3 regions of the Vibrio sp. 2130-1 genome follow, and region 1 is predicted to be linked to each of the others. Evidence: riboswitches for the same ligand, from Rfam matches in the RefSeq annotation. Region 1 holds a riboswitch; each other region holds the start of a gene.
The links. A riboswitch is a leader RNA that binds a small molecule or an ion and turns the genes downstream of it on or off. The one in region 1 is predicted to bind thiamine pyrophosphate.

Region 1 (10,607 bases):
AGTAACAAAGCAGGTTCCTGCTGATCTATTCGAATACCGTCACTTGATTGAAGAGCCTGCACTAGATTGGATTAAAGACCATCTTGCAAATGGCGCGTCTGTGGCAATCGACCCTCGCATGCACAACTCTGCTTGGCTAGACATGGCACAAGCAAAACTTGCAGGCGCACTTGAGCTTAAGATTCTCGCCAGCAACCCAATTGATGAGCTGTGGCACGACCGCCCTGCTCCTGTGGTTTCTGATGTTCGCCTAATGGCAACAGAAGCGGTTGGACAATCAAGTGAAAGCAAACGTCAAGAAATCGCAGAGCTAGTGAAAAAAGCCGGCGCAGACAGCGCAGTAATCACAGCACTTGATTCTATCTGTTGGTTGCTCAACGTTCGTGGTCTAGATGTATCACGTCTACCAGTTCTGCTTTCTCACGCGATTCTGCATTCAGATTCAAGCGTGGAATATTTCCTAGATCCAACTCGCCTACCTGCTGAGTTTGACGCTCACGTTGGTTCTGGCGTAACAGTTCATCACCCAGAAGCATTGCAAGCACGGCTAGAAACTCTAACTGGCAAGAATGTATTGGTTGACCCTGCGACAAGTAACGCATGGTTTAAGTTGGTTCTTCAAAATGCTGGCGCATCAGTGGTGAGTAAAGCTGACTCATGCCTAATGCCAAAAGCAGCGAAGAACGCAGTTGAAATCGCAGGCATGAAAGCATGTCATATCCGTGATGGCGTGGCGATGAGCAAGTTCCTATCTTGGTTAGATGCAGAAGTCGTTGCAGGTAATCTGCATGATGAAGCGACGCTGGCAGACAAACTGGAAGCGTTCCGTAGCGAAGACCCAACGCTTATGGACCTTAGCTTCGATACTATTTCGGCAGCAGGCGGCAACGCAGCGATGTGTCACTACAACCACGAGAACCAACCTGAACCTGGCAAGCTAGAACTGAACACGCTTTACCTAGTGGATTCAGGTGGTCAGTACCTAGATGGCACAACAGACATCACACGTACAATTGCGATCGGTCAGCCTTCACAAGAGATGATTAAACAATTCACTCTCGCACTAAAAGGTCACATCGGTGTTGCTCGTGCACGTTTCCCGAAAGGCACACGTGGTTACCAAATCGATACGCTAGCTCGTCAACACCTATGGGCGGAAGGCTACGATTACGATCACGGTACTGGTCACGGTGTTGGTCACTTTCTAAGTGTTCATGAAGGTCCGGCTAGCATTTCTAAGAAGCAAATCGACGTGCCTCTAACAGAAGGTATGGTGCTATCCAACGAGCCAGGTTACTACCGTGCAGATGCGTTTGGTATCCGTATCGAGAACCTAGAGCTTGTTGTTGAAACCCCAACTAACGGTGACTTCCCTGTTCTGTCATTTGAGTCGCTAACACGTTGCCCAATCGACAAGCGCAACATCAACGTTGATATGCTAACTCGTCCAGAACTTGCTTGGCTGAATGATTACCATCAGAAAGTGTGGGATGAGATCAGCCCGCTGGTTGAAGGTGATGTGAAAGAGTGGCTTCGTCAAGCAACGCTACCAGTAGCACACAGCTAGAAGCTAGAAGCTAGAAGCTAGAAGCTAGAAGCTAGAAGCTAGAAGCTAGAAGCTAGAAGCTAGAAGCTAGAAAAAAGTAGAGGGTTGATGTTTTGCATCAACCCTCTTTTTTTGCCTATGTTTCACGTGAAACATAACGATGACCAGTGGCTTTCTTTGCTACTTAACCAGAATACGCTGAGTGCCAATCTCGCCATACAGGGTCAAAACCTTTGGCTCGAATCATCTCTTCCACAGAACCAGCACTTCGCTCATCACTGATCTCAAACTGCTCGAGTTCAACATCATCCATCGCATACCCACCCGGCTGAGTTTTCGATGCAGCAGACATACTGGTGATACCTAACGGTAATGCATTGTCTCTGAACTTCGGTGATTCACGAGTCGATAATGACAACTCCACTTCTGGATTCAACAAGCGATAAGCGCAAATCAACTGCACAAGCTGCTTATCCGTCATGACTGATTTTGGTTGGAGCGCGCCCTCACAAGGACGTAAACGTGGGAAAGAAATTGAGTAACGAGTCTGCCAATACGTGCGCTCAAGATAGTCCAAGTGCGCAGCCACATAAAAGCAATCGGTACGCCACTCTTCCAATCCTATCAAAGCACCAATACCGATCTTATCGATGCCTGCTTTTGCAAGACGATCGGGTGTATCCAATCGGTATTCGAAATCCACCTTATTGCCACGCAAATGGTGCTCGGCATACGTCGAAGGATGATACGTTTCTTGATAAACCATCACCGCATCTAAACCCAATGTCTTGAGTTCAGCGTATTCGTCTTGATCAAGTGGCTGCACTTCCATCGCTAAATAGTTAAAGCGCTTCTTAATCATCGGCACCATTTCGCGAAAGTATTTCATGCCCACTTTGGTTTCGTGTTCACCAGTCACCAGCAATACGCTATCAAACTTCATGCGTTTAATGGCTTCAACTTCTGCAGCCACTTCGTCCCTATTCAAAGTACGACGCTTGATTCTGTTCTCCATGGAGAAGCCACAATAAGTACAAGCATTGGCACACAAGTTAGAGAGGTATAATGGAATGTAAAGCGACATGGTATTACCAAAGCGCTTACGAGTTGCCGAATATGACAGCTGCGCCATTTGCTCTAAGTACGCTTCAGCCGCTGGTGAAATTAGCGCTTTAAAGTCTTCCAAATCACGTTTGGGTTTATTCAATGCCCGCTCGACATCTTGTGCCGTTTTCGCGTAGATCGACATCGAAATATCATCCCAATTAAGCTGCTTAAATTGTTCAACGAAGCTCATGCTTTCCTCGCTTAATAGCTAAACCAATCTAGGACTAAAGTTCATCTAGGAATGACGTCAGTGGACTCGACGCAACCGCATGAGAAACCTTACCGGCAAGTCCAGCTTCATAAGCCATACGCCCGGACTCTACCGCCAACTTAAATGCCTTCGCCATCGCAACGGGATCGCTCGAAGCTGCAATCGCTGTATTGACGAGCACGGCATCCGCGCCCATTTCCATCGCACGCGCGGCATGTGAAGGAGCACCAATACCCGCATCAACAACGACAGGAACATTAGCTTGGTCGATGATGATCTCTAGGAAATCGTGAGAAACTATCCCTTTGTTAGAACCGATCGGCGCACCTAATGGCATGACTGCAGCACAGCCTACTTCTTCCAATCGTTTACACAGAACCGGGTCAGCATGACAATAAGGCAGGACAATGAAACCCTCACGAACCAGTTGCTCAGCGGCTGCTAGTGTCTCAATTGGATCGGGCATCAAGTACTTCGGGTCTGGATGAATTTCTAGTTTTAACCAGTTAGTACCCAACGCTTCTCTCGCCAATTGTGCTGCAAACACAGCATCTTTAGCATTCTTTGCACCTGAGGTGTTCGGCAATAAGTTCACACCCGCTTGTACTAACGGCAGCATAATATCGTCTTGTTGGTCGTTCACATCCACACGCTTCAACGCCATGGTCGCAAGTTGAGAACCCGATACTTGAATCGCTTCTGCCATTAATCGGCTGTTGGCAAACTTCCCTGTTCCCGTGAACAGTCTTGATTCGAATTGTTTATCACCAATTTTAAGCATCGACTTTAACCCCCTGCGATCGCTTGAAACAAAGAGATGCTATCTCCCTGTGAAAGAACTGTGCTAGCCCACTCACTGCGCGGCACAACATTGTTATTAATTGCAAAAACGCAGCCCATTTCAGGCAGCGCAAATTGACTAATGATTTGCTGTAGATTTGACTCACTGGCAACTTGATGTGACTGGTCATTGATGACAATAGTGATCACATCTAAGTCAGCAGCTGTCATTTGTGTTGTTTGTTGTTCTGATAACGTCATTGCTTCCAACTCTCTTAATTCTGCCCATTACTCGTAAGCTAAATCTGAGCACACACTTGGCACTGTTTATCTTTACTTATCGCCATGGTTTGCCATTGCAGCTTCAATCCATCGAACAGGTGTAACTTGGCAGTCTCGACATGAAACTTTCCCGTCGCCAGTTTTTGAATTGCCGCTATCGCTTGGTAGTTGCCAAGTGTACCCACCACCGGACCGACGACACCGCTCTCACTGCACTTTTGCGTTTGCGGTAATTCGTCGAACGGATACAAACAGCGATAACAGGCTTTACTCTGCGATTCTTGTTCACTTGGTATTTGGTAATCAAAGACAGCGAATTGCCCTTGCCAACCAATTGCTGCCGCCGAGATGAGCGGCGTATTTTGTTCGAAACAAACTTGGTTAATGAGCTGGCGCGTTGGCATGTTATCGGTGCAGTCGAGCACCACATCCGCCAGCATCACCTCAAGCTGGAGCTGTGCTTTGTCTAATCGCTTATTGAGAGCACGAACTTGGACCATAGAATTAAGTTCATTGAGTTGCTTTACAGTCGCTTTTGTTTTCGCAACTTGGAGGTCTTGTTCACGATAAATGATCTGACGCTGTAGGTTACTGCTATCAACTTCATCGTCATCAACCACAACCAATTTACCAACACCCGCTGATGCCAAGTACAAACTCGCTGCGCTCCCTAACCCACCACAACCGATGATCAGCACATGCGATTTGCTCAAGCGCTCTTGCCCACTTTCAGCAATTTCAGGCAGAGCGACTTGGCGTTGATAGCGAAGGAACTGCTTATCCGTGAGCATGCTCGCCTCTCTTGGTATCCGCCAATTCACTATTCTGCTCAGTAAACGTTAGTTGTCTTTCCTTCATCAGTTGTGCAAAAAACTCGATAACGGACTGAGGTGATTCTGCCAACGTAATAGCACGCACAACCGCCAAACTAGAAACACCCGTTTGCCAAACTTGGTCTGCATTAGATTGGTCAATGCCACCAATCGCGACCGTCGGAAAGCCAAGCACATAGTCACTACCTGCTTTCTCTTTTGCGGGAAGGAAAACCAACTCTGTGTTTCCATAAGGAATGCTATCAATCAGCTTTTGATACAGTTCCAAGCGCACCAAACCTTGTGGTTTCGATGGCATCTGTTTAGTGGAGGTTGGGAAAATATGTCCTAGCGCGATGTAACTAGGATGAATTTGTACGATGCGCAGTAGCTCATAATAACCATGAGTAGAAAGACCAAGACGAATGCCGGCTTTAGTTAGCTGAGCCAAATTCGATTCTTCTATGTCTTCTTGTCCTAGGTGAACGCCATAAGCGCCATGCTTGATTGCCAACTGCCAATAGTCATTGATGAACACTTGTGCTTGATACTGACGACCCAGCTCAATTGCTCGAATGATCTGTTGTTCTAAATCGGCTTGTTGTGGGTTCTTGATTCGCAGTTGAATAGTGTCGATGCCTAGTGGCAGTAGACGCTCAATCCAAGCAACATCATCAACGACTGGATAGAGCCCTAGACTTTGCTTAGTTAGAGTTGGAAAGCTAACGCTCTCGCCTTGTGCAGACCAACCAACTTGAATACCTAGTCGGTTATCCTCCAGTACAGGTGTGGGGAAATCATCAAATTGGTCAGCCCACTGAGTTGATTGAACCTCGTCAAGGTTGTCATTCAACAGTGTTTCACGTGAAACATTCGCTTGTAGAGTTAGCATTCCTCGAGCAAGTGTTAACGCATCTTCGATAGGAAAATCGAGTACTGTCAGCGTTACTATCCAAGCAAGGTGATGTTCGGGATCGAACATTGCGTTGAATTTGGACTCAATGGAAAGCGCTCTCACTTCGTTGTTAATTGGGTGACGCCAGATATCAAGCTGAAGCACTTTCTCCTTTTCATCGGATACCTGCGTATCAGCAATGCCAATATGAATCGCTTTCGACGGTTGCTTAGCGCACGCTTCTACCGATAAAGCAGAGCGGTAATAGAGCACAAATGAACTCTCATGCTCAGAATCATAACCATCAATAAGATCTGTCGTTATGCGTGTGTTCTGTTGGTCGCGAACAAGCTGAATAGATTGAGTTGGGCTCACACCCAACTCAATGTCTTCGATGCTAAAACCCTGTTCTTTCGCCAACAACAAACATTGCTGAACTAAACCTGTCAGTTCAATCAATGATGACGGAATAAGGATTTTGCTCATTAGTCACTTACCTCGGCATGTGCTGCTGGGTGGTATAGCTCAGAACCTGACTCTCTAAATTCTTGCGATTTCTGACGCATCCCCTCAAGAGGGTCATCCAGCATTTTGATTGAGATAGCTTGGTCCGCAGCAACTTGCTCTGTGTCTTTCGCATACTCTCGAACCTCTTGCGAGATCTTCATCGAGCAGAACTTTGGCCCGCACATCGAACAGAAGTGGGCAACTTTTCCAGACTCTTGAGGCAAGGTTTCGTCATGGAAAGCGCGTGCGGTATCAGGGTCGAGTGATAAGTTGAATTGGTCTTCCCAGCGGAACTCGAAGCGAGCTTTAGAAAGCGCGTTATCACGCACTTGTGCGCCTGGGTGTCCCTTCGCTAAATCAGCGGCGTGCGCAGCAAGCTTATAAGTGATCATTCCTACTTTCACATCTTCTTTGTTTGGTAAGCCAAGATGCTCTTTCGGAGTTACGTAGCAAAGCATCGCACAGCCATACCAACCAATCATGGCTGCGCCAATGCCTGAAGTAATATGGTCGTAACCAGGAGCGACGTCTGTCGTGAGCGGACCAAGCGTATAGAAAGGAGCTTCATGACAGTGCTCCAACTGCTCTTCCATATTCTCTTTGATCATGTGCATTGGAACATGACCAGGACCTTCGATAATCACCTGTACGTCATATTCCCACGCTATCTTGGTTAACTCACCAAGGGTACGAAGCTCTGCAAATTGCGCTTCGTCGTTAGCATCGGCCACCGAGCCAGGACGCAGACCATCACCGAGAGAAAGTGCCACATCATACTTAGCACAGATTTCACAGATCTCTCGGAAGTGGGTATATAAGAAGCTTTCTTGGTGATGCGCTAAACACCATTTCGCGATGATAGAACCACCACGAGAGACGATGCCAGTAACGCGTTTTGCAGTCATTGGCACATAACGAAGTAGTAAACCGGCATGGATAGTAAAGTAGTCAACGCCCTGCTCTGCTTGCTCAATCAGGGTATCGCGCATCACTTCCCAGTTAAGGTTTTCCGCAACACCGTTCACTTTCTCAAGCGCTTGGTACATTGGCACGGTACCGATCGGAACCGGACTGTTACGTAGAATCCACTCGCGAGTTTCGTGAATATTGCGTCCAGTAGAGAGATCCATAACGGTATCGCCACCCCAGCGCGTCGCCCACACTAGTTTCTCTACTTCTTCTTCAATCGAAGAAGTGACCGATGAGTTACCGATGTTGGCGTTCACTTTGACCAAAAAGTTACGCCCAATGATCATTGGTTCGGATTCTGGGTGGTTGATATTAGAAGGGATAATAGCGCGACCTTCGGCGACTTCTTTACGCACAAACTCTGCAGTAATGTCCTTTGGTAGGTTCGCACCAAAGCTTTGACCCGGATGCTGTTGATTCAGCACTTCATCGCGATACTTGGCACGCCCCATGTTTTCACGCAGCGCGATATATTCCATTTCTGGGGTAATAATACCTTTGCGAGCATAGTGCAATTGGGTCACACAATGGCCATCTTTGGCACGTCGAATACGTGGTAGATTACCGTAACGAAGATCGTCTAGTGTTTCGTCTTCTAAGCGTTCTTTGGTGTACACCGAGCTTACTTCATCAAGTAGCTCAGTATCGGCACGCTCTTCAATCCACCCTTCTCTCAGCTTAGGTAAGCCGCTATAGAGGTCTATGGTGTGCTCTGGATCTGTGTATACACCCGAGGTATCGTAAACGCGTACTGGCTCATTAGGCTCGAAAATAGGCGCTTCTTTTGTGCCTCCAATAAGGCTATCAGCGAGTGATATTTCACGCATTGGCACACGAATATCTGGACGTGAGCCTTCTACGTAGACTTTGCTTGAATTGGGGTACGGTTGTACCGAGAGTGTATCAATGAACTGTTTTGCTTCCAGTCTCGCTTGTTTGCGACTCGACATAGCATTTTTCCTTGCTTTGTTATACTAGATAAAAAGTAATTGGATAAAAATGCTTGGCGGATAGATGCGACAAGAGGAGTCAAATTAAGGCTAGTTAAAGCTTACGATATTTGCCTGTAACAACATTCGACTTTTGATAGATCAACCAGAAAGAACTCCGGTGTGAATATCTTCTCTTGTTCCCTTCGCAGATTCTAATCTGATCAGGTTCAACGGATCCCGAATTAACGGTCTCAGCCTTATGGCACTCCGACAAGTGATGTCAGTATATAAAAACGGCTTGGTGAAACCAAGCCGACCTGTTCAACTTTTAACTACTTTGCTAGCTGCGCATCAATAATTGAAAGCCTATCCACGCAGCTGAAATACTTAACACGACATTCAACAATACGTTCAACCCCATCTTAAAGAAAGCGCCCTGCTGCATAAGCAACACATTATCCATCGAGAAGGTGGAAAACGTCGTTAGTGCCCCTAAAAAACCCAAGCCAATCACTTGTCGCCAAGGTTCCGTTGCCAAAAGTTCATTATCGAAAGCTGCTATCAATAAGCCCATCATAAATGAGCCAACAACGTTAACGGTTAACGTACCATATGGAAAACCACGCCCCAATAAAATGACACAAAGTTCAGAAATTAAGTAACGAGAACATGCACCAAATGCACCACCCAATGCAATAAAACCCAAAACGGATAGTTGTCCCATAATTCCCCCAGAAAAGTTAATGGCGACATTGTAATCAAATTTACGGCAATAGTGATTATACAATCTTAGAATTCAGCAAAGTATAGCGCTTAAAACTTATCAAGATTTTAAAAGTTACAGGAGTCACTTTACTTCGATGTAACCCATCAAACCCGTCTTCATGTGTTCGATCACATGACAATGGTACATCCAACGTCCTGGGTTATCTGCAACAAATGCCGCTTTCGCACTGCCGTTATTTCCAAGCAAGACCGTATCGGTATGAAACGGTTCGTCGAGTTTTTTGCCATCTAACTCAAGAACCGTAAATGTGTGTCCATGAAGATGAATAGGATGATGATATTGGGTGACGTTCTTTAGGTTGAAGATATAGGTTTTTCCCATCTCCAATGTTGAAAGCGGCGCTGGAATATTATCTTTGCTCATTCCCTCCCAAGCCCGTTTGTTCATCAGCCAGAACTTAGGTATCGCTTTGCCCGATTTATCAGCAGGAGTGATCGCCCCCTCCCACTCAAACACATAATCGATTTGCTCTGCATTTTTCAAATCGAGAGCTGGCACAGGGTTGAGAGGTAATAAAGGCAGTTTCTGGTTGCTCGGCAAGTCAGACTCAACAACGTCAAACTCGCACAAAGGGAATGGGAAGCGTCCTTTCATTTGACGCACATAAACACGTGTTCCAGCCTTCGGAGCAATCAATCCGATATCTAACCTCATTCCCGGACCAATTTTGTGCTGAGTGAGCTTATAAGGCGCTTTAACAGGATTACCATCAATAGCAATAACCCAAGCCTCTGCACCTTCAATAGCGATCGGGTAAGTAATGGTATTATCGACATTAGCAATTCTTAATCGCGTAGTGGCATTCTGCTTCAGCGTATAAACAGGTTCATGCACACCATTGACGCTACTCCACTCTCCGGGAGTCCCCATACGAGCGCTCAAGCGCGGCACCATAAGGTTCTTCCACTGACCTAGTTTGTCTAAATGCCAATGCTTGAGGACGACTTCATGCTCTTCATCAAACTGAACCGGCTCTGCCTCTTCAACGACAATTAGCCCGACTAAGCCCATACCAAGCTGCTTCACACTATTCATATGTGGGTGATACCAAAATGTGCCCGCATCTGGTGGTGTAAATTCATAAACGAATGTTTCACCTGGCATGATAGGCTGCTGGCTCAAGAAAGGGACACCATCCATTTCAATAGGGATTCGCAAGCCATGCCAGTGGATTGTAGTCGGCTCTGAAAGCTTGTTAGTAAACCGAATTATAACTTTCTCGCCTTGGCGACAACGAATCACAGGCGCTGGAATCGAACCATTAAATGCGAGTACGTCTGTGTTAAACCCAGGGACCAATTCTGCAGTAGAAGGCTCTGCAGTGATATCGTATATATATTGCCCCTGCTTATTAGTGCTCCTAGATAGAGAACATGCAGGTAGAACGGCAAGCGCGGAGATTGCTAAGGATGATTGAAGAAAGCGTCGACGAGATATATCCATACATAGTTACTCATTAATCCAGATCGGTTGAGTGTAACTAAATATAAATAGTGATTCCCCTTTATTATTAAAATTTCGGGCCACTGATCATTACAGCTAACTGTAGTTTTGTTCGTTCAGTAGATTAAATGCTGCCAAAGTACAGCAGAAAGCCATACTTACGGGATAAGAGTAGAAATAAGCTGTAATAATGAGAAGAAACCAGATACAAAAAAGGCTCTGACCTAAGTCAGAGCCTGATATGTGGCAGGGGTGGAGAGATTCGAACTCCCAACACGCGGATTTGGAATCCGCTGCTCTGCCAATTGGAGCTACACCCCTATAGAATTTTCATAT
Region 2 (10,607 bases), on a different contig from region 1:
ACCGATGTGCTTCCAGCACTGATAGAAACAGGCCTTGTTAACTTCTGCACTCCAATAGCAAGCAGTCCACATAACAGCATCTGCCACAGCGCCAATAACGCCCCAGCTTGTAAATCAAAATCAAACTTAATCGCTTGGTAAATGGCCAATTCAATGGTGGTGGATTTTGGCCCGCCCCCCAACGCCATTACAGTGGCAAAACTGGTAAAGCACAACATAAACACCAACCCACAAACGTGGGGAAGCTGCTGCCTTAAACGCGGCCATTCTACCCAGCGAAACTTATCCCAATGGCTCATCCCAAGATGCGCGCAAAGCTTATGCTGCTCGGCAGGAATAGACTCCAAGGCTTGCAGAAGCAATCGTGCCGCGTAAGGTAAATTAAAGAACACATGGGCGAGTAAAATGCCGTTCAAACCGTAAATAGAGAATGGCAGTTTAGTGTCGAAACTTTGCAACCACTGCGCCAACAAACCACTGTTGCCATAAATCGCTAACAGCCCAAAAACACCAACCAAAACCGGCAAAACCAGTGTCGATGCAAACAGCTTAAGCAGTAATGATTTACCAATAAATTGGCGACGCGAAAGTGCGTGCGCTACTGGAATGGCAAAGCCAACACTGAGCAATGTGGAAAGAAACGCTTGGTAGAAACTGAACTTGGTGACATGTTGATAGTACGGGTCGCCCCATACCACAGACACATCAAGTGAAGGGGCTTGAACAATCAAAGCACCTAGGGCAGAAATAACAAAGGTCGCGATGATCATCGCGACCCCTAAACCTATTTTTGGAACAGAATTCAAAGGTAAAACCTATCTCATTCAGATGAGGATGGAAACGTCAGCTAAAACGTCAATGCGCTTTGCCATTCGCGAATCCAAGACTTACGCATTTTTGCCACTTCATCAGCACTAAAGCTCAACGACTTGCTTGGAACACTCAAAGTTTCAAAACCTTTAGGTAACTCAACGTCAGTGACTGGGTACATCCAGTTACCCGTTGGCATCGCCGATTGGAACTCATCACTTAAAATGAAACTCATAAATTGATCAGCAAGTTCTGAGTTTTTTGCCCCTTTCACTTTGGCGGCTACTTCAACTTGCATGTAGTGGCCTTCAGCAAAATTCGCCGTAGCAAACTTCGAATCGTTTTCCGCAATTAAGTGGTACGCAGGTGAAGTGGTGTAAGAAAGCACTAAATCGGACTCACCATTGAGGAACATAGAATACGCCTCAGACCAACCTTTCGTGACCGTTACGGTTTTGCTCGCTAGCTTCTGCCACGCTTGCGTCACATCGTCGCCATAAATAGATTTCATCCATAGCATTAAGCCTTGGCCCGGCGTTGAAGTCCGCGGATCTTGGTAAATCACTTTCAGATCGTCGCGCGTTTCCACCAGCTCTTTCATGCTTTTCGGCGGATTAGCCAGTTTCTCTTTGTTGTACACAAACGCGAAGTAGCCGTAATCGTACGGTACAAACGTCGTGTCACTCCAACCGTTTGGTAACACTGTATTGGACGTATCTACATTGTGCTCGGCAAGCAGACCGGTTTTCTTCGCTTCTGCCATCAGATTGTTATCCAAACCTAATACGATGTCCGCTTTGCTATTACCGCCTTCAAGACGAAGACGATTCAGAATCGACACACCATCGTCCAACGCTACGAAGTTAACGTCACAGCCACATTTTGCTTCAAAAGCTTGCTCGATTTTAGGACCCGGCCCCCAATCTGCGGCAAAAGAATCGTAGGTATAAATAGTTAATGGGTTTTCAGCAGCAAACGCTGAAGTTGAAGTAATTGCAGCTAGGGCAATCAGATTTAGAGTGGGTTTCACTGCTCGCTCTCCATGAGTATTTCAGAGAAATAAGTTGAGCGGCACAGGGTTTGAGGCGGCTATTAAGGACTTCCAATATCCAGACTCAATTCCTACGCCAGCATTATCTGGTTCAGGTAATACGGGTCCCTAGTTAAACACTTAGGTCTCAGCGCCCCAATGCATTGATTGACTCAATGCTAAATGGGTTTGCTCCCCGATGAGTTGGATGGATTGTAAAGGTATTTGAGTGGTTACACAATCAGCTCACGAACGCTGGTCATAACCCCAACGAGGCACTAAACCTTGCTCAATACCTAAGTGGTCGAGAATTCTCGCCACCATAAAATCCACTAAGTCTTCAATGCTCTTTGGCTGATGGTAGAAACCCGGAGCCGCTGGCATGATGGTGACGCCCATTTGCGATAGCTTGTGCATGTTCTCCAGATGTAGCGTTGAAAATGGCGTTTCGCGAACCACGAGCAACAGCTGCCCGCGCTCTTTCATTACTACATCAGCGGCCCGTTCGATCAAGTTGTCCGACATACCATGTGCTATGGCCGCAACGCTTCCCGCAGAGCATGGGCAAACCACCATTTGCTTAGGTGCAGCAGAACCAGACGCAACCGGCGAGAACCAATCGTCTTTACCGCAAACGGTGATGTTATTTGGATTGCAGTTCAGGTGCTCTACCAATGCTTGCTGCGCCGCTTCTGGGCCACTTGGCAACTTAAGATTATGCTCGGTTGCCATCACAACACGAGCCGCCGAAGAAATCAGAACGTAGACATGATAATCCGCCGCAACCAAGCATTCTAAAAGACGAAGGCCGTAGGGAGCACCAGAAGCACCCGTTAATGCCAACGTGATGGCTTTTTTATGAGAGGGTTGTGTTTTGTTTTGCATATCAATCAGGCTTTTTGTTTTAACTGCTCAAGAAGTTTTCCGTGAATACCACCAAAGCCACCGTTACTCATGACTAGAATTTGGTCACCTGGTCGCGCACGTTCGACGATCTTGGCTACAAAGTTATCTATATCCGCATCGACAAACGCTGGCTGTGTGCATTGGTCGGCAATGTCTTGCACAGACCACTCGATATTATCTGGCTGGAACAAGAAGACTTCATCTGCACTGTGTAGTGACTCTGCAAGTGTGTTTTTGTGTACACCTCGCTTCATGGTGGCAGAACGCGGCTCCAACACAGCAAGGATGCGTTTTTCACCTACCTTGTTACGCAAACCACCGACAGTAAGTTCAATTGCCGTTGGGTGATGCGCAAAATCATCGTAAACCGTCACACCTTGTTCTTCACCTTTCAGCTCTAAACGGCGCTTGGTATTGATGAAACGCCCTAATGCCTGGCAAGCAAGATCCGGAGTGACTCCAACATGTCGTGCAGCAGCGATTGCCATCAGCGCATTATCCACATTGTGGTCACCCACCAAATTCCATTCGACGGTACCAACCTTCTCGCCTTGCAACGCAACGTCAAATTTTGAGCCATCAAGCACTAATTTGTGCGCTTGCCAGTCGCCATCAACACCTGAAAACTGCTTTTCTGTCCAGCAACCACGCTCGAATACATCCGCCAAAGCTTGGTCTTGCTTCGGAGCTAAGATTAAGCCATTGCCGGGAACCGTTCGCACTAAATGATGGAATTGGCGCTTGATCGCTTCTAGATCATCGAAGATATCAGCATGATCAAACTCAAGATTGTTCATGATTAAAGTGCGAGGATGGTAATGCACAAACTTAGAACGCTTATCGAAAAAAGCACTGTCATATTCGTCCGCTTCAACGACAAAAAACATGCTTTCACCCAAACGAGCAGACACTCCGAAGTTACCGAGTACCCCACCGACTAAGAAACCCGGTTGATAACCACAATCTTCAAGTATCCAAGCAAGCATGCTCGACGTAGTCGTTTTCCCATGTGTACCCGATACCGCCAATACCCACCGATCATGCAGCAAAAACTCGTTGAGCCACTGCGGGCCAGAGGTGTAACGCATGTTAGTGTTGAGCACATGCTCGACACACGGGTTGCCACGGCTCATGGCATTACCAATCACAACAAGGTCTGGTTGAGGGTCGAGTTGAGACGGGTCGAAGCCTTCAATAATTTCAATACCTTGAGACTCAAGCAACGTGCTCATCGGTGGGTAAACGTTGGCATCAGAACCAGTGACTTTATGCCCTAATTGGCGCGCTAAAATCGCAGCGCCGCCCATAAATGTGCCACAGATACCCAAGATATGAATGTGCATAAACTAAACCTTGTAATGCGTTCTTTAATGCTTTCATTATCGCGATTACCGCCTGAAAAGCGAGTGACTTTAGCCTTCTTCTTGCAGTCCCTTTCACAAATATGACAAGGTTGAACACAGACTGTACAACCTCTTGCTTACTGATGAATCCCTCAAACAAGTCTACAAATAAATTGAGATCTCAAACAGTTACTTCATTACCATTAAAAAGATCTGCGACTTAAACTTACATCCAGCGCAATCGTTTAACATCCATAAAGAGATGCTCACTTGCGCACTACCCCCAATGAAATGAAAATGTAAGGATTAACCATGTCAGGACTGCGCACCCTAGGCGAGTTCATTGTCGAAAAACAAGCGGATTTCCCCCACGCTAGCGGTGATCTATCATCCCTTTTAGCCTCCATTCGTTTAGCTGCAAAAATCGTTAACCGCGAAATCAACGCAGCGGGTCTCGGTGATATCACTGGTGCTGTAGGCACGGAAAATGTCCAAGGTGAAGATCAGCAAAAGCTCGATGTTTACGCGAACGATAAGTTCAAAGCCGCGCTTGAAGCTCGTGATCAAGTGTGTGGCGTTGCCAGTGAAGAAGAAGACGAAGCAGTTGCGTTCAATAAAGAACTCAACCAAAACGCCAAATATGTAGTATTGATGGACCCACTTGATGGTTCTTCTAACATCGATGTGAACGTCTCTGTTGGTACTATCTTCTCGATTTACCGTCGTGTTTCTCCAATCGGTACTCCACCAACTGAAGAAGACTTCCTACAACCTGGTCACAAACAAGTGGCTGCGGGCTACGTGATTTACGGCTCCTCCACCATGTTGGTATACACAACTGGTAACGGCGTAAACGGCTTTACTTACGACCCATCTATCGGCAGCTTCTGTCTTTCTCATGAAAACATGATGATTCCTGATGATGGTAAGATCTACTCCATCAACGAAGGTAATTACATTCGTTTCCCTCAAGGGGTGAAGAAGTACATCAAGTACTGCCAAGAAAACGTGCCAGAAGACGGTCGCCCATACACTTCTCGCTACATTGGCTCGCTGGTTGCTGATTTCCACCGCAACCTACTGAAAGGCGGTATCTACCTTTACCCAAGCACACAAAGCCACCCGCAAGGCAAGCTACGCCTGCTTTACGAATGTAACCCTATGGCATTCCTCATTGAGCAAGCTGGCGGCATTGCATCGGACGGCGTGAATCGCATTATGGACATCAAGCCTACTGAGTTGCACCAGCGTGTACCTTTCTTTGTGGGTTCGAAGAACATGGTTCGCAAAGTTGAAGAGTTCCTTGAACTGCACCGCGACGAAGAATAATTTCAGACCTTTGTCCAACGCGGCAGGTGTTTACCTGCCGCGTTTTTGTCGCTAAAGTGAAACGCGAATTTATCATCAGATGAAGCCGCTTTTGTGTGACTCATCGTTAATGAAAAGGAATATTCTAATGAGCTTAAACCATGTACCAGCAGGCAAGTCGCTGCCTGAAGATATCTATGTCGTTATCGAAATTCCTGCAAATGCAGATCCAATCAAGTACGAAGTAGATAAAGACTCTGGTGCTGTATTTGTCGACCGTTTCATGTCTGCACCAATGTTCTACCCATGCAACTATGGCTACGTGAACAATACCCTGTCTCTTGATGGCGACCCAGTCGACGTATTGGTACCAACACCATACCCACTCATGCCAGGTTCAGTCATTCGCTGCCGTCCTGTTGGCGTTTTGAAGATGACAGATGAATCGGGTGAAGATGCAAAAGTGTTTGCGGTTCCCCACTCAAAAATCTCGAAAGAGTACGAGCACATCCAAGATGTGGACGATATCCCAGAACTATTGAAAGCGCAGATCACGCAATTCTTTGAGCGTTACAAAGAGCTTGAAGCAGGCAAATGGGTGAAAGTGGATGGTTGGGCAGATGTTGCTGCCGCCAAAGCTGAAATCCTAGAATCTTACGAACGAGCTCAGAAAAAATAAGCATCACTGCTGATACAAAATTAAAAAGAGCTGCTCTAGGGCAGCTCTTTTGCTTTCATCTTACCTGTGTCAACTAGATAGGTGCGCCTGCTGAAGACATTCGTCCAGCGTCGTAGTCATGTTGAAAGAAGGGGTCAACATCATCACAAATGCCAAAATACGGCCGCCCGATAACACCGAGCATATAAGCACTTTGCTCACAATACTCTTGTTTGCCTTGCTGGTAACCCGCTTGATAAGCCATTATCAGTTCTGGCGTCGCATGGTTAACATCATCCAGCTTCGCAATTCGCTCCTCAGATAACTCCCGTAATCCATCTAAAGCTGACTGCCTACCAAACACTTGCCAATCGGTCACATTATTCGAAGTCGGTAGTGTTGTTTGTGCGCATGCAGCAAGAAGCAACGCCATTACTCCAATTACGAATGCTTTCATCGTGACTCCTTAGTGTTTAGCTCGTTGCTATTGATAATGTCAGTATAGCTCACACCTTTTGACACCAATCTCCGGAAGCGATTTCTTCGGTTAATTGCTCAGTATCTTGATATAAGTAGATCCAAGCTTGGCCAAAAGGCGTAACGATGCTCTCTCGGCGATATTCCACTGGCACATCTTCTAACCTATCTAGCTCAGATAAGGTTTCACTGTCAATCAGGTACACTTCACCTTGAATCGAGCGTTGCCCATCAGACAACGCTGGATAAGGGCCTAAGTCATACATTGCAAATTGAGCATCCGTTTCATGTAAACCAAGAAACTGCGCCGAGCGCAAATACTGATGGTTGTACTCTCCCTTGCGTAACGTGCCGTAGACAAAAATCAAATGCTGCATAACCACTCCTTAGTCATGACTGTGTATGCTTAGGTTAAAGCACTTTAATCGAACTCAAACTGATAGAGTAGGTCAACGGCGCTATCTACACCAGATACTGCTTCTAAATACAAGTCTTGCATCAATCGGTAACGCACAGTGAACTCACCTAGGGAGTTAAAGATGCCGACACCATATTTCACCTGCAAACCTGGCAGAATATAACCACTCACCGTCACTTGCGAATCATCGCCCGACCCAGCAGTGTCCAGCTGTAAATCTTGTACGCCAAAGGCTTCACCGATTTCACCAACCACACGACCACTCTTCGCCAAGCTTAAACCAATTAAGGTAGTCGTCATTGCATTACCACCGGCTTCACCATCAATATCTTGACCACGAAGTAGATAAGAAAGTGCATTGGCTTGGTTCATCGCGGGCTCTGAGAAAATTTCTATACTCGGATCAGATGCTGGGCCTGACACTTGTACCCCCGCAATGACATCATCTTGGGTATTGTCTGGATTACGAATCGCTTTGATAGACAAGTAAGGTTGATCTGGTGGACCATTCATCAGAATCTTACCTTCTTTAATCAATAAGTCCTGACCAAACGAACGATAAGAACCGTCGACAACATTCACTTCACCAACGATGAAAGGACCTTTGTCTTTTTGTGTCACGTTTAGGTTCCCTTTCAACCCACCTTTTAAACCAAAAGCGGCAAGTTGGAAGTCATCACCAATTTTAATGTTGATGTTCGTTTCCACATCAAACGGCATCGCAGCCACATCGTCCACTGGCTGCAAGTTTTTATCGAGAATAACGGTATCACTCGATACGCCTACCGCACTTGGTGGAAGCTCTTCGACGACAATTCTGCCCCATGGCAAATTAATATCACCCTCAATTTTCGCAAGCTGAGGGGTCACATCTATTGTCATGTCAGGCTCCACTTTGATTTTTACCATTGGAGGCAAATCAACATTGAGCTCTTTAGCAAATACACGCGCTTTAGTGCGCCAGTTCTGTAAGTCCTGCCAGTCGGCATCACCGGTAACGTTCAACTCACCATCCGGGGTTAAAATTCCGGCATCCAAGTCCGCTTGATGGCCTTTAAAGTTGATGACGACCTGCCCTGAGTTTATATCTATCGGTGTGACTTCACCCTGTAGCTTCATTTGGTCAATCAAGAACTGGCCGTTCACCTTCGGATGCATGACGTCACCTGATATCGCTAGGTCAGTATTCATGTTTGCTTTAAACAAGCTGTACTCACCAATCAACGGTGCCAAGAAATCCAAGTGGAACGTAGAGAGTGAAACCTTACCATCAATAGTGGGCTTTTCAGACGAGACATTCAGTAAAGAAACCTTACCAGACAAGTCACCGTTATCTTTCACATCAAATAGCCACTCGGCATCAAGCTTGTCTTTCGCTAATGCTGCTTTAAAGTTGAAGCTTTCCCAACCGACTTTAATTGGCTGTTCAAGCGCTTGTTCAACTTGGCCTTTTGGCATATTGACACTTAAGGTTACTTCAGGCTTTTTCTCTGGTGCCCATTTAGCAAAAGCCTGTGCATTAACCGAGCCTTGCAGCTTGGTTTCTGGCGGCAGGAATTGTTTGATTTGGTCAAAATCAAAATCATTGATAGCTAACTTCGCCTGGCCACTCTTACCGACACTAATGTCTTCGGTTAGACATACGCTCGACTCCGCTTGCAACCAACAATGCGCTTGAACGTTCGCGATCTGTTTGTCGATATTGACCTTCACCGCGGTCGATTTTTGCAACGCCCACGGGCCTTGTTGCGAGCTCAGCGTCAAGCGGCGCAGCGCCCCATTCCAAATCATTTCTGGTTTCTGCTGGAATGTCCCTTCAATTTCTAAACTGGTCGACACCAGGTCAGACACTACATCGAGCGTCAGTTGATGCAGTTTTTCATCCCCAGAGACTTCAAGGTCAGCACTATCAACTTTTATGTCGTCATAGGTAATGTTGTTCGCAATTAGGCTTATGTTCGCTTTTGGTGCTGGCAGAGGCTTCACATCACCCTTTAAGGTGATCGTTTCTACGTTCGCCTGTTGCTGCCAGTTTATCTGATTTAAAGCGAGATCAAGATTGATGTCTGGTTCTTTCAAGCTACCACGTAGTGCGACTTTACCTTGCATTTTACCTGCAAGATCCGGAACACTTTTCGCAAAATCAGGGAAGTTAACCTCAACATCCATCAGAATTTGCTTATCGATCTTACCCTTTGCACTGAGTTGGTTTGGACCATGAGAAAGCGCTAAACCCTGAGTGGTAAGTTGGATGTCTTCGCCTTTGCCGTTTTTATCAGACGCTTCAAGTTGCCCTTCAACATTCAGCGGATAACCTCGCAAAATGCCGTCAATGTCTAACTTAGGCAAACTGACTTGCCAACCGCCTTGTTCTGTTAACGACCCCGAAGTCGAAAGATTACCGCTAATATCCCCTTCGGCTTCTTTCCATTGTAAACCTGGTTGAATGTTTTTCAGGTTTAAGTCAGCTTGCCAGTTGATTGGCGCGGCCCAATTGGCCATGACTTTCCCAGAGAGTTCGCCCCCTAAGGTTTTCACTACAAGGCTTTCGAGGTCAATTTGCTCTAACGTACCTTTGCCGTTTAGTGCGACATCAACGGCGGGAATATCTTTGCCTGACGCTTTGGTTTCTAATGCGACTTCATAGCCATCAAGTGAGCCTTTTGCCACCAAGCTTGGTACAGAAACCTGGTAATCGCTTTGTCCAAATAGCGGCCATTGCGCCTGTACATTTTTAATCACGACATCAAACGGTAACTGCGTTTTAAGCGGTTGAATATCACCTTTGATCTCCGCTTGTACAAGCTCAGAAAGCGTAGCATTTAGTGACAAATCACCAACCGAACCCGAGACCGAAAGCGACAGTTTTTGTCCCTTCGCATCCGCTTGCTTCACTAACGCGTCCAGTTGCGCTTTGATAGGGTAATCAGAAGAAAGCGTCACTTGTGTGCTCAACTTGCCTTCCACTTCTGGCATGTCGAGCTCTAACGTTTTGACATCAACACGTTCACCGCCTGCTCTTGCAACCAAACCAAGATGATTGACGATCACTGGCGTTTCACCCGCCAGTTTGAAATTGTGAATATCAAGATGACGCGCTTCAACCGTCAGTGGAATCCATACTTCGGGTAACACAATATCTTGCGGCGTAACGTCAGTTTCTTTCGGCTCCTCGGCAGCCGCTTCAGGTTCAGCCTCACTTGGTGCTAAAGCCACATTAATGTCTTTCAACGCGGTAGGTGCGATCACCAAACGATCACCCTGCATCGACAAAGCGGTCGAGAATGTTTGCCAATCAATTTGATTGCCCAGCACATTGACATTGATGTCATTAAAGCTGACTTTATTAACAAAAATTGGCACTGGCGTACTGATAGAACGCAGTGGTTGTGTTTCCTCTTGCTCCTCGCTTGCTGGCGGTAGCTCTGGCATCTTAAAGTCAAGCCCCTGCAGTCTTAACTCATCGACACAGACCTTAGGGTCAAAGAAACAGCGGAAGTTCACTGCCAAAGCTAAACGCTCAACTTTGGCGTCGATATTCAAAGACTCATCGACAAAACTGACGTTATGCAGTTCGAAGCGAGGAAACAATGAACCCTGCACTTTTTCAATCTGCAATTGTGATAATGCTTTTTCAGCTCCCCACAAGGCAAATTT
Region 3 (10,607 bases), on a different contig from region 1:
TTGCTTCTGATAGGACGTAATCAACCGCATTAAGAAGTTGTTGTTCTTGGCTCATTAGTTACCGCCTCCTACCAGAATGTTATCGACTTTCAGCGTTGGCTGACCGACTGTTGTTGGCACTGAACCACTCACGGAACCACACATGCCCGGCGCAAGTGCCATGTCTTTGCCGACCATGCTGATTTCTTTCAACACTTTTGGACCCGTGCTGATCAGCGTTGCTGTTTTCAGAGGCTTGGTGATTTTGCCATTTTCAATGAGGTAGGCTTCACGAACAGCAAAGTTAAACTCCCCCGTACCCGGTTGAACAGAGCCACCGCCCATCTTCTTCGCATAGATACCACGTTCGATGCCTGCCAGCATGTCATTAAGTGAATGCTCGCCCTCTTCGATAAAGGTGTTACGCATGCGCGAGGTTGGTGCGAACTTGTAGTTTTGACGACGACCAGAACCCGTAGGCTCATAACCTGTCTTCATGCCACCCATTTTATCGACCATAAAGCTGGTTAGCTTACCGTCTTTGATCAATTGGGTGCGCTGAGTCTTCATGCCTTCGTCATCAACATGAATCGAGCCCCATTCGTTGGTCATGGTGCCATCATCGACTGCATTCACCGCGGTGTGAGCAACCATTTCGCCCATCTTGTCGTGGAATACTGATGCTTTCTTCGCAACCGAAGTGGTTTCTAGCAAGTGACCACACGCTTCATGGAAGATAACGCCGCCAAAGCCGTTACCAATTACCACTGGCATTTCACCCGATGGACAAGCATCAGCGCCAAGTTTTACCAACGCTTGTTGCGCGATAGTTTGACCTAGCTCTTTCGCATCAAGCTGTTCACTGAACTCCCAGCCAGCAAGAGCACCAGGACCTTCCATACCAGAAGACTGCTCATTACCTTTTTGAGCGACAGTATTACCAGCAACTCTGATGTAGTGACGAGTATCGTCAACGTGTAGACCTTCTGAATTGAAGATAGACACTTGCTGTTCGCGCTGAAGCACGCTGCCAATAAACTGGCTGATATGCTCACTCTCAGCACGTGCGGCTTGGTCAACTTTCAATAGAAACGCGATTTTTGAATCTAGGTTAGCATCCTTACTTAGTGGCATGCGGCAACCATGTTGGATTGGGTAGCGGTTCAAATTCAAAGAACCCGCTGACGCGATTTGCTCACGCTTGTCTTTTGCAGCAAGCAGCGAGGTTACGCGCTTTAGTTCGGCTTCATCTGTGCTGTTGGTGTAACCGTAAAGCACCTTATGACCGAAAAAAAGACGAATACCGATACCAAAATCGATACCCGAGTTAACCTTATCCACTTCACCAGATGCGATCTGGACAGTGTTGGTTTGGTGATGTTCAACGAATAGTTCAGCGAAATCAGCCCCCAAAAAGAGCGCATGATCGATCACTGACTTCGCTGTTACAGAATTAAGCATGAAGTCTCCTTGCTCGATGATCGTCTTAGCCATCCTAATTAACTGTGAAAAAGTTCAACAAAGTTAAATTGGCAACACGTTAAATTTTAACAGTTTTTTAACCTTGTTTTGTGCTAATCCTTGCTTAACGAGACCACGATTATTTATTAAATATTCCAGGTTCTGCTCATTCACCAGAGCGTTGCACTAGTAAATTCCACCCAGCAAACCATTTAGGTGCTTACTTTATCACTCACCTCGCATAATTGAATACTCATTATAATTACGCTCAAAAAACGTATCCCTTCCGCAATGGTCCTGCTATCATCCGAACGAAATAGTCGGGGGGCCACACGACAAGTGTTGGCTGAGATCGAAATTCGAGACCCGTTGAACCTGATTCAGTTAGCACTGACGTAGGGAACTATGCACACTTTGCCTTTCGTCGCCCCTCTTAGGTAAGCGATAGCGATCGAAAAATCGATCTATCTGCAACGGTCAAAGTCAGTTCCTATACGTCTTGTAGTAGGAGCGACCATGACGCAGCAATCACAACCTCATTCACATCACACGCCAGCCTTGCCTACCCCTATCGTATTGACCATCGCGGGCTCAGACAGTGGCGGCGGCGCAGGTATTCAAGCCGACATCAAAGCGATGTCCGCAACCGGCAGTTTTGCTTGCTCGGTAATCACGGCGATTACTTCGCAAAATACCCAAGGCGTTTCTGCGATTTTCCCCATTCCTCTCGACCATGTAGAGAGCCAACTTGATGCAGTATTTACCGACCTCAACATCGTTGCAGTCAAAGTGGGCATGCTGGCCGATTCCAACATCATCAAAGTCGTTGCTGACAAAATTAAACAATACCAGCCAAAACACCTCGTGATTGACCCTGTAATGGTGGCCACCAGCGGCGATCTATTACTAGAGCAGTCAGCAATCAGCACTTTAAAAGAAGAATTGATTCCGCTCGCAGACATCATTACCCCTAACCTACCCGAAGGCGCAGCATTGACGGGTAAGCCAGTGCCTCAATCAGAGTCTGAAATGAACGATATGATTACCGAGCTTCGTGCGCTTGGAGCCAAAGCTATTCTGCTCAAAGGCGGTCACCTTGAAGAAAATGAAAACAGCAACGATCTGCTTATCATGCAAGACAGTGCCGAGTTAATCAGCGCTAAACGCTTTCCAACCAAAAACACCCATGGCACAGGCTGCACGCTGTCTTCTGCTATCGCGTCTTATCTTGGACAAGGCAACAATCTGCACAAAGCGGTGCACCTTGGTAAGCAGTACATCAGCCAAGCTATCGCGCACGCTGATGAATTGGATGTCGGTAAAGGTCACGGCCCTGTGAACCACTTTTTTGCGGGTCATACTTATGTTCGCTAACGCGATTGGCATTCAGCTTTCCGATGCTAGCCTGCGATACAAAGATAGCCAAACACCGACTTTAGCAGGAATGAACATGACCATTCCCGTCGGTATATGGACGGTATTACTCGGACGAAGTGGCTGCGGGAAAACGACGATCCTTCGTTATCTAGCTGGGTTGTTAGACGACAAAGTCGAATGGCATGGTGAATTAACCACCACGGATGGCATTGCCTTGCACGAACGTATTGCCTACATGGCACAACAAGACTTGTTGCTACCATGGCTAAATGTGTTAGACAACGTCTGCCTCAGCACTCGGTTTTCTCAAGAACAAGCACCAGAGCAAAATAAACAACGCGCACTGACTTTACTAAACCAAGTAGGACTCGCCGATTACGCTGATGCTAAGCCTGCTCAGCTCTCTGGGGGCATGAGACAGCGCGTTGCCCTTGCTCGCACTCTGATGCAAGACAAGCCTCTAGTTCTGATGGATGAGCCTTTCTCTGCACTGGACGCGGTTACTCGTCATAAGTTGCAAACCTTGTCTGCCGAATTACTGAAAGATAAGACGGTTGTTCTGATTACCCACGACCCACAAGAAGCGGTGCGATTAGCTCACCAACTCTATGTGTTGCAAGGCACACCTGCGCAAGCTCAGCACTTGGTCGTTCCAGACTCCAAGCCGCCCCGAGCTCTCGATGGAGAGTGCGCGGCGCTACAACAAGCGATTTTGGATCAATTGGAGAAAGACTATGAGTGATATGACTCAGTACAACTCCGTTTCGGCACGCATTAGTAAAAAAGAACGCGTGACCCATCCGGCTCTGCGCTTGGTCATTAGCACAGCGGTGATCTTGGGATTGTGGCAGTTGGTTGTTGTGGTATTCGACATGCCAAGCTTCATCTTACCTTCACCAATTGAAGTGCTGGATAGATTGGTCACTCGTTACGATGTCTTGCTCAAACATACTTGGGTTACCGCGCAAGAGATCTTACTTGGCTTGGCGCTTGGATTATCGATGGGTTTGCTGTTCGCATTGCAAATGCTGATGTTCGAGCCGCTCAAGCGCTGGTTACTGCCCATTCTGATTGCTAGCCAAGCGATCCCTGTGTTCGCCATCGCGCCAGTGCTCATGCTTTGGCTGGGTTACGGCATTGCATCAAAAGTAGTCATGGCGGCAATCATCATCTTTTTCCCCGTCACGACATGTTGCTATGACGGTTTGCGCAATACACCAACAGGTTACCTCGACCTTGCCAAGACCATGGGCGCCTCTAAATGGCAGTTACTTCGTCATATTCAATTGCCAGCCGCACTACCAACTTTAGCTTCAGGTATTCGTGTTGCCGTCGTTATTGCGCCGATTGGAGCAGTGGTCGGTGAGTGGGTAGGTTCAAGTGAAGGCTTGGGTTATCTGATGCTCCAAGCCAACGCTCGCATGATCATTGATGAGATGTTTGCGGCGCTGTTTATCCTCGCCGTGCTGTCTATCGCACTCTACTTCATCACCGATAAATTATTGAAAAAAGCCATCCCTTGGGAAAGTAAGTAATTACAGAAAATAACCAAAGAAAATTGGGAAAGAAAAGGAAGAACCCCGTGAATAAAAACAAACTTATGAGCGCTGCTGCTCTACTCGCTTCAGTGGTATCAACCAACGTGCTTGCTGCTGAAAAAGAGATGACACTGATGTTGGATTGGTTCGTCAACCCAAATCATGGTCCTATCGTGATTGCCAAAGAGCGTGGTTACTTCAAAGAACAAGGTTTGAAGGTCAACATTCAAGAGCCTGCTGATCCAAGCACACCACCTAAGTTGGTCGCGGCGGGTAAAGTCGACATGGCGATCTCTTACCAACCAAGCCTGACCATCGATGTCGCGGCTGGTTTGCCACTAATCCGCTCTGCGACTTTGATTGCTACGCCACTCAACACGCTGATGGTGTTGGACAACGGTAAGAATGAAAACCTTGGCGACTTAAAAGGCAAGAAGATCGGTATTGCGATCGCCGGCAACGAAGAAGCGACAATCGGCACCATGCTTGCGCAAGAGAACGTGAAGTTTTCTGACGTACAAATCATCAACGTAGGTTGGGCGCTGTCTTCGTCTCTTGCGTCTGGCAAAGTGGATGCGATTTGGGGCGGTCTACGTAACTTCGAAACCAACCAACTGGCACTAGAAGGTTATAAAGCTAAAGCCTTCTTCCCTGAAGAACACGGAGTACCAGCGTATGACGAGTTAGTCTTCGTAGCCAATGCAAAAACCTACGACAAAGAAGCCATCAAGGCATTCAACAAAGCACTAGAGCAAGCGACCACTTACATCGTTAACCATCCAAAAGAGTCGTGGAAAGAGTTTGTGGCTTATTCACCAGACACACTCAACAACGAGCTTAACCAACGCGCTTGGAACGACACACTAACTCGTTTCGCTCTTCGTCCATCTGCAGTAGATCTGAAACGCTACGATGATTACGCCGAGTTTATGTATTCACAAAAAATCATCGAAACACTGCCAAAAGCGAAAGATTACGTACCGAATTTTGACTAATTCTACTGACCTTAGGATCTAAGCCTAGGGTCTTTTGATAACGAGATACCCATAATGAAATACCAAGATTTGATCGACGCTTGCCGCCAAGATTGGCAAGAATACACCGAGCATGCTTTCGTGCAGCAATTGGCGCAGGGCACTCTGGCTCAGCCTTGTTTTCTGCATTACCTAAAGCAGGATTTTCTTTTCCTAAAACAGTACGCACGAGCTTACGCATTAGCGATCTACAAAGCGCGTACTTTGGATGACATGCGCCGCGCGCTCCCAAGCGTACATGCATTGCTAGATTCTGAAATCGCCCATCACGTGACTTACTGTGAGCAATGGGGGCTGACGGAATCCGACCTAGAAAACGAGCCAGAAGATTTCGGCACTGTGGCTTACACCCGCTACGTATTGGATGCTGGCATGACGGGCGATCTTGTTGATCTATACGCGGCACTAGCGCCATGCTCCATCGGTTATGCCGTAATCGGTAAGATGCTGATTGAAGATGAAAAGACAGTAATCGAAGGCAACCCATATGCAAGTTGGATCAACCTCTACGGTGGTGAGGAATTCCAATCTGGTGTCGCAAAAGGGGCAGAACACTTTAATCAGTTGCTAGCAGAAATTGATATCAACAGCCAGCGCGGTCAAAACCTGATTCAGGTATTCAAAACCGCAACGCGTATGGAAGTAGCATTCTGGCAACAAGGTCTGAACGCTCAGCAAGATTAATCGGAGAGTCTCATGTTAATTGAACAAATCACCCAAGCATTAACCGCAGTACGCCAGCAAAAGCCTTTAGTCGTCAACATCACTAACTACGTGGTGATGAACAACACGGCAAACGCGCTATTAGCTATCGGCGCTTCTCCAATCATGGCGCACTCCAAGCAGGAAATGGCAGAGATGATGTCGTTCGCGGGTTCACTGGTTATCAACATTGGTACCCTAGACAGCGTTTGGACACCACGTATGAGCTATGCCGTAGAGCAAGCCAATGCCAATGGTAAAATCGTTGTACTCGACCCTGTCGGTTGCGGAGCAAGCTCACTACGTACAGAGACATCACGTGAAATCGCACGCCTTGCAGACAAACTCATCATTCGTGGTAACGCTTCAGAAATCATCGCTCTCGCTGGCGAGCAAGCACAAAGCAAAGGCGTTGATGCGTTAGACAGCAGCGACGCAGCACTTGGCGCAGCCAACTTCTTAGTCGCAGAGTATGGTGCAAGTGTAGTGATTTCTGGCGAGACTGATTACATCGTCACGAAAGAGCAAACCGTCCAGTTGAATAATGGTCACGAGATGATGCCTTACGTAACCGGAATGGGCTGTACACTAACGGCACTGACGGGTGCTTTCGCTGCTGTTGGTGATCACTCCGGACTTGCTGCGGCGGCGGTACTGGGCGTTGTTGGCGAGATTGCATCGGAACAAGCTCGTGGTCCAGGCAGCCTGCAAATGAACTTGTTGGATGAGCTTTACCAGTTGGATGAAGAAACGCTAGCAAAACGCCTAAAACTGCAAGTGAGCTAAGCTTTGCTCTAATAAATACCGGCCTCTCATTCCATCTAGGAGAGGCCCAAAGGAAACACAATGAACGCCTATCGTTTATATTTGGTCACCGACGACCAACAAGATTTAGCCACACTAAAGCGTGTTGTGAGAAAAGCCGTGAAAGGTGGCGTGACCATGGTACAAGTCCGCGAAAAACACGGCGATGTGCGTGCGTTTATCGAACGAGCTCAAGCCATAAAGACTATCCTTGAAGGCACTGGCGTCCCATTAATCATCAATGATCGTGTTGATGTTGCCCTTGCCGTCGATGCCGATGGTGTTCACCTCGGGCAGTCAGACATGCCAGCAGAGATCGCTCGTCAATTGATTGGCCCAAACAAGATTCTCGGCTTATCGATTGAGACTGAAGAGCAGCTGGCAGAGGCGGATTCTCTGCCCATTGATTACATCGGCTTGAGTGCCATCTTCGCTACGCCGACCAAAACCAACACCAAAAAACACTGGGGTATTGATGGTTTGAAGATGGCGTTGAACACCACGTCCTTACCAATCGTCGCGATTGGTGGCATCAACGAAACCAACATTCCTGCCCTGAGTGCGACAGGTGTACATGGTTTGGCTTTGGTTTCTGCCATTTGTCATGCAGAAAACCCAACCAAAGCAGCAGAGTACTTACTTTCTCTGATGGATTAAGACCCCAACGCTTAAGGATGAGCGCCTTTACCCTCCGGATAAATGTCATCAATTCATCACTCAACCTTCATTCTCTCGTCAAATTGACAGAGCGTTGATAAGTTTTTCACGCCAGATAACGTAAGATAAGCCCCTTATTTTAACGTGGTTGAATAACCCTCAATAAAAACAAAACGCTCTCAATGAAAACCAAAAAATATGGATTGATGATGCTCGCCTTGTTTGTTCTTGGCATCATCCCAATGTCGCTGTTTGGCTCTTATCACAATCTCACTTCACAAGTGCCTGAAAGTCTGGGTATTACTTTTACTTTGCTCACAGATTCTGCTGGTAGCAAAGGCTTTTTAATTACGTTAACACTGCTACTGCTTTCTTTATTTCGCTTTAAACCAAGTCGCATTGAGTGGATACAAAAACTCTCAATGTTAGGGTTGTTACTGGTGATTGGTTTTGCCAGCAAAACGGGGCTAAAACTGATGACAGAAAGCCCGCGTCCCTACACGGAATTGCTCGCAGCAGAACAATTGATTGAGCACCCAGACGCGTTTTATCAGTTGGATACAAAGCAGCAAGCCAACGTAATTAACCAGATTTCTGAACACGTCAGTGATTGGCGAACGCGCCATTGGCAAGGCGAAAAAGACTATTCTTTCCCATCCGGCCATACGATTTTCGTTTCGATTTGTTTGGCTTTCTTTGGCGGGTTGTTCTTACAGAACAAGTGCTATATCTCTGCACTGTCATTATGGATGTGGGGAATGAGCGTCGCATATAGCCGCTTATGGCTGGGTATGCATCGCCCTGAAGATTTAATAGGCTCAGTCTTGTTTGTCGCGATTGTATTTACTTTACTCCCGACATTTCAGATTAAGAAACAGATGCCGTTTGTTTCTCTTGCTTCGCGCTAATGTGAACGATTACTAGATAAAAAAGAAGCCAGCGATTCGCTGGCTTCTTGCTTTAAAGCGCTACTTTTTTCTAACCATTTCTTGGTGGTTCAAACGCTGTTAGTTCTAATTCTGGGCCAGTGTATTTTTCAATACGAACCAGTGCCGAGTTCGCCGCACAGCCGTTTGCAAGTCGAGAGGTCGGAATATCCAACGTTAACACGTTACAACCGCCGTTCTTACAAATGCCGGTTTTCGGATCCAAATCCGGCCAACCGCCTTCATGAATACATACTGAGCCTTGCTTGATTCGGTCAGTCACTTCTGCACCAACCAATACTTGGCCACGGTTGTTAAACGCACGAACTAGATCGCCCGTTTTAATACCACGCGCTTTCGCATCTTCAGGGTGAATCCAAATAGGTTCACGGTTTGCAATTGCGTACTCTTCGCGAATCTTCGCGTAGTTAAACTGGCTGTGTAGACGATGCGCGGCGTGCGCGGTCATTAGCTGCAACTCGCCATCTTTTGCATTGCCGGTGTACTCGGTTGGTGCCATCCACGTTGGGTGTGGAGGACAGTCTTCCAACTGGTAACCTTCAATGGTTTTCGAGAAGATTTCGATCTTACCACTTGGTGTACCGAGTGGATTCATGATCGGGTCTTCACGGAAATCTGCGTAACGAACAAACTGTGCGTTCTTCTCGTTCCACTTCATCTCGATCAGTTGGTTATCTTCCCAGAACTTGCTGAAGTTCGGCATTGCTACGCGAGAGCCACGGCCACCTTGTTGCGCCGCCTTGTAGAAGCCGTACAGCCATTCCATTTCAGTTTTGCCTTCGGTGTATACGTCACGGCCACCCGGAGCTAGCATCTCTGCCATGTCCGCGAATACATCGAAGTCATTACGCGCTTCACCTTGCGGCTCAACCACTTGCTTCATTGGCACCAAGTGTTGGTTACTGTAGTCACCCGTCATCGTTAAGTCGTTACGCTCGAACGATGTGGTGATTGGCAGAACGATGTCCGCGTGCTTCGCAGCCGCCGTCCAGTAAGGCTCTGAAATTACGATCAGCTCAGGCTTTTGCCACGCTTTAATCAAACGGTTGGTGTCTTGGTGGTGAGTAAAGTTCGCACCACCTGCCCACCAAATCATCTTGATGTCCGGGAACGTCAGTTCATGACCGTTATGATGGTAGGATTGACCTGGGTTTTCCAACGCCTCGACAATACGCGCCACAGGGAAGCTTTGCACCGCGCCAGACACTGCCCAGTCGTTCCCCGCAGAAGAGCCACCACCCAGTGATGCCGAAATCGCAGGAAGTACGCCAGCATCACGAGCAGGGTTACCACCGTTTGAGTAGTGATAAGAGAAACCAAAACCACCGCCCGGTAAACCGATTTGACCCAACATCGTTGCCAGTGTAACCAGCATCCAGTGACGCTGCTCACCGTATTGTTGGCGCTGCATGCCCCAACCCGCCATCAGCATGGTGCGGTTTTTACTGAAGATGTCAGCCAGTAGCTCAAGTTGCTTCGCAGGTACGCCACAGATTTGTGATGCCCATTCTGCTGATTTTTCTACGCCGTCTTCTTCGCCCATCAGGTACGCTTCAAACTTGTCGTAACCTGCGGTGTATTTATCGAGGAAGGCTTTATCGTGCTTACCTTGTTTCACCAAGGTGTGTGCGATACCCATCATCATTGCCACGTCGGTCATTGGGTGAGGAGCAATCCACTCCGCATTCTCACCAAAGAACTCGATGGTTTCAGAACGAATAGGGTCAATAGCGATAACCGTCTTGCCTGACTTTTTCAACTGATGGAAGAACTCAAGACCAGCACAGTCTGTTGAGCTCCACGCGATTTTTAGAGTGTTGATCGGGTTTAAGCCCCAAAGCACAACCACATCGCTGTACTCTAGTACCACTGGGTACGTGGTTTGCTGCTCGTATACTTCGATAGAGCCCACAACGTGCGGCATGATGACCTGCGCAGCACCCGTTGAGTAGTCACCCAAGTGGCCTGAATAGCCACCCGCCATGCTCATGTAACGTTGCAGCAAGGTTTGTGCTTTGTGCAGCACGCCACTTGAACGCCAGCCGTAAGAACCAGCAAACACAGAAGCCGGGCCATATTCTTTACGAATGCGCATGTGCTGCTCGTGT

Region 2: it holds a riboswitch for thiamine pyrophosphate, as region 1 does, so the genes downstream of both, thiB (thiamine ABC transporter substrate binding subunit) here and thiC (phosphomethylpyrimidine synthase ThiC) in region 1, are expected to answer to the same signal.
Region 3: it holds a riboswitch for thiamine pyrophosphate, as region 1 does, so the genes downstream of both, thiD (bifunctional hydroxymethylpyrimidine kinase/phosphomethylpyrimidine kinase) here and thiC (phosphomethylpyrimidine synthase ThiC) in region 1, are expected to answer to the same signal.

Annotation. Positions count from the first base shown of each region.
Region 1 is NZ_JAWOUT010000025.1:27,706-38,312, forward strand. It holds gene R7Q09_RS22800 (aminopeptidase P family protein) at 1-1,567, shown strand, start outside; gene thiH (2-iminoacetate synthase ThiH) at 1,731-2,843, opposite strand; gene R7Q09_RS22810 (thiazole synthase) at 2,878-3,645, opposite strand; gene thiS (sulfur carrier protein ThiS) at 3,651-3,905, opposite strand; gene thiF (thiazole biosynthesis adenylyltransferase ThiF) at 3,944-4,717, opposite strand; gene R7Q09_RS22825 (thiamine phosphate synthase) at 4,704-6,119, opposite strand; gene thiC (phosphomethylpyrimidine synthase ThiC) at 6,119-8,059, opposite strand; TPP riboswitch at 8,223-8,321, opposite strand; gene crcB (fluoride efflux transporter CrcB) at 8,382-8,765, opposite strand; gene R7Q09_RS22840 (multicopper oxidase family protein) at 8,889-10,271, opposite strand; tRNA gene R7Q09_RS22845 (tRNA-Trp) at 10,516-10,592, opposite strand.
Region 2 is NZ_JAWOUT010000006.1:268,137-278,743, reverse strand. It holds gene thiP (thiamine/thiamine pyrophosphate ABC transporter permease ThiP) at 1-806, opposite strand, end outside; gene thiB (thiamine ABC transporter substrate binding subunit) at 848-1,840, opposite strand; TPP riboswitch at 1,913-2,049, opposite strand; gene R7Q09_RS11635 (flavin prenyltransferase UbiX) at 2,087-2,725, opposite strand; gene mpl (UDP-N-acetylmuramate:L-alanyl-gamma-D-glutamyl-meso-diaminopimelate ligase) at 2,731-4,089, opposite strand; gene fbp (class 1 fructose-bisphosphatase) at 4,402-5,418, shown strand; gene ppa (inorganic diphosphatase) at 5,546-6,076, shown strand; gene R7Q09_RS11615 (DUF2799 domain-containing protein) at 6,150-6,512, opposite strand; gene R7Q09_RS11610 (gamma-glutamylcyclotransferase) at 6,562-6,909, opposite strand; gene R7Q09_RS11605 (translocation/assembly module TamB domain-containing protein) at 6,954-10,607, opposite strand, start outside.
Region 3 is NZ_JAWOUT010000009.1:202,889-213,495, reverse strand. It holds gene R7Q09_RS15610 (TldD/PmbA family protein) at 1-55, opposite strand, end outside; gene R7Q09_RS15605 (TldD/PmbA family protein) at 55-1,440, opposite strand; TPP riboswitch at 1,752-1,859, shown strand; gene thiD (bifunctional hydroxymethylpyrimidine kinase/phosphomethylpyrimidine kinase) at 1,957-2,814, shown strand; gene R7Q09_RS15595 (ABC transporter ATP-binding protein) at 2,804-3,559, shown strand; gene R7Q09_RS15590 (ABC transporter permease) at 3,552-4,352, shown strand; gene R7Q09_RS15585 (ABC transporter substrate-binding protein) at 4,400-5,350, shown strand; gene tenA (thiaminase II) at 5,405-6,073, shown strand; gene thiM (hydroxyethylthiazole kinase) at 6,086-6,877, shown strand; gene thiE (thiamine phosphate synthase) at 6,938-7,552, shown strand; gene R7Q09_RS15565 (phosphatase PAP2 family protein) at 7,735-8,460, shown strand; gene R7Q09_RS15560 (trimethylamine-N-oxide reductase 2) at 8,531-10,607, opposite strand, start outside.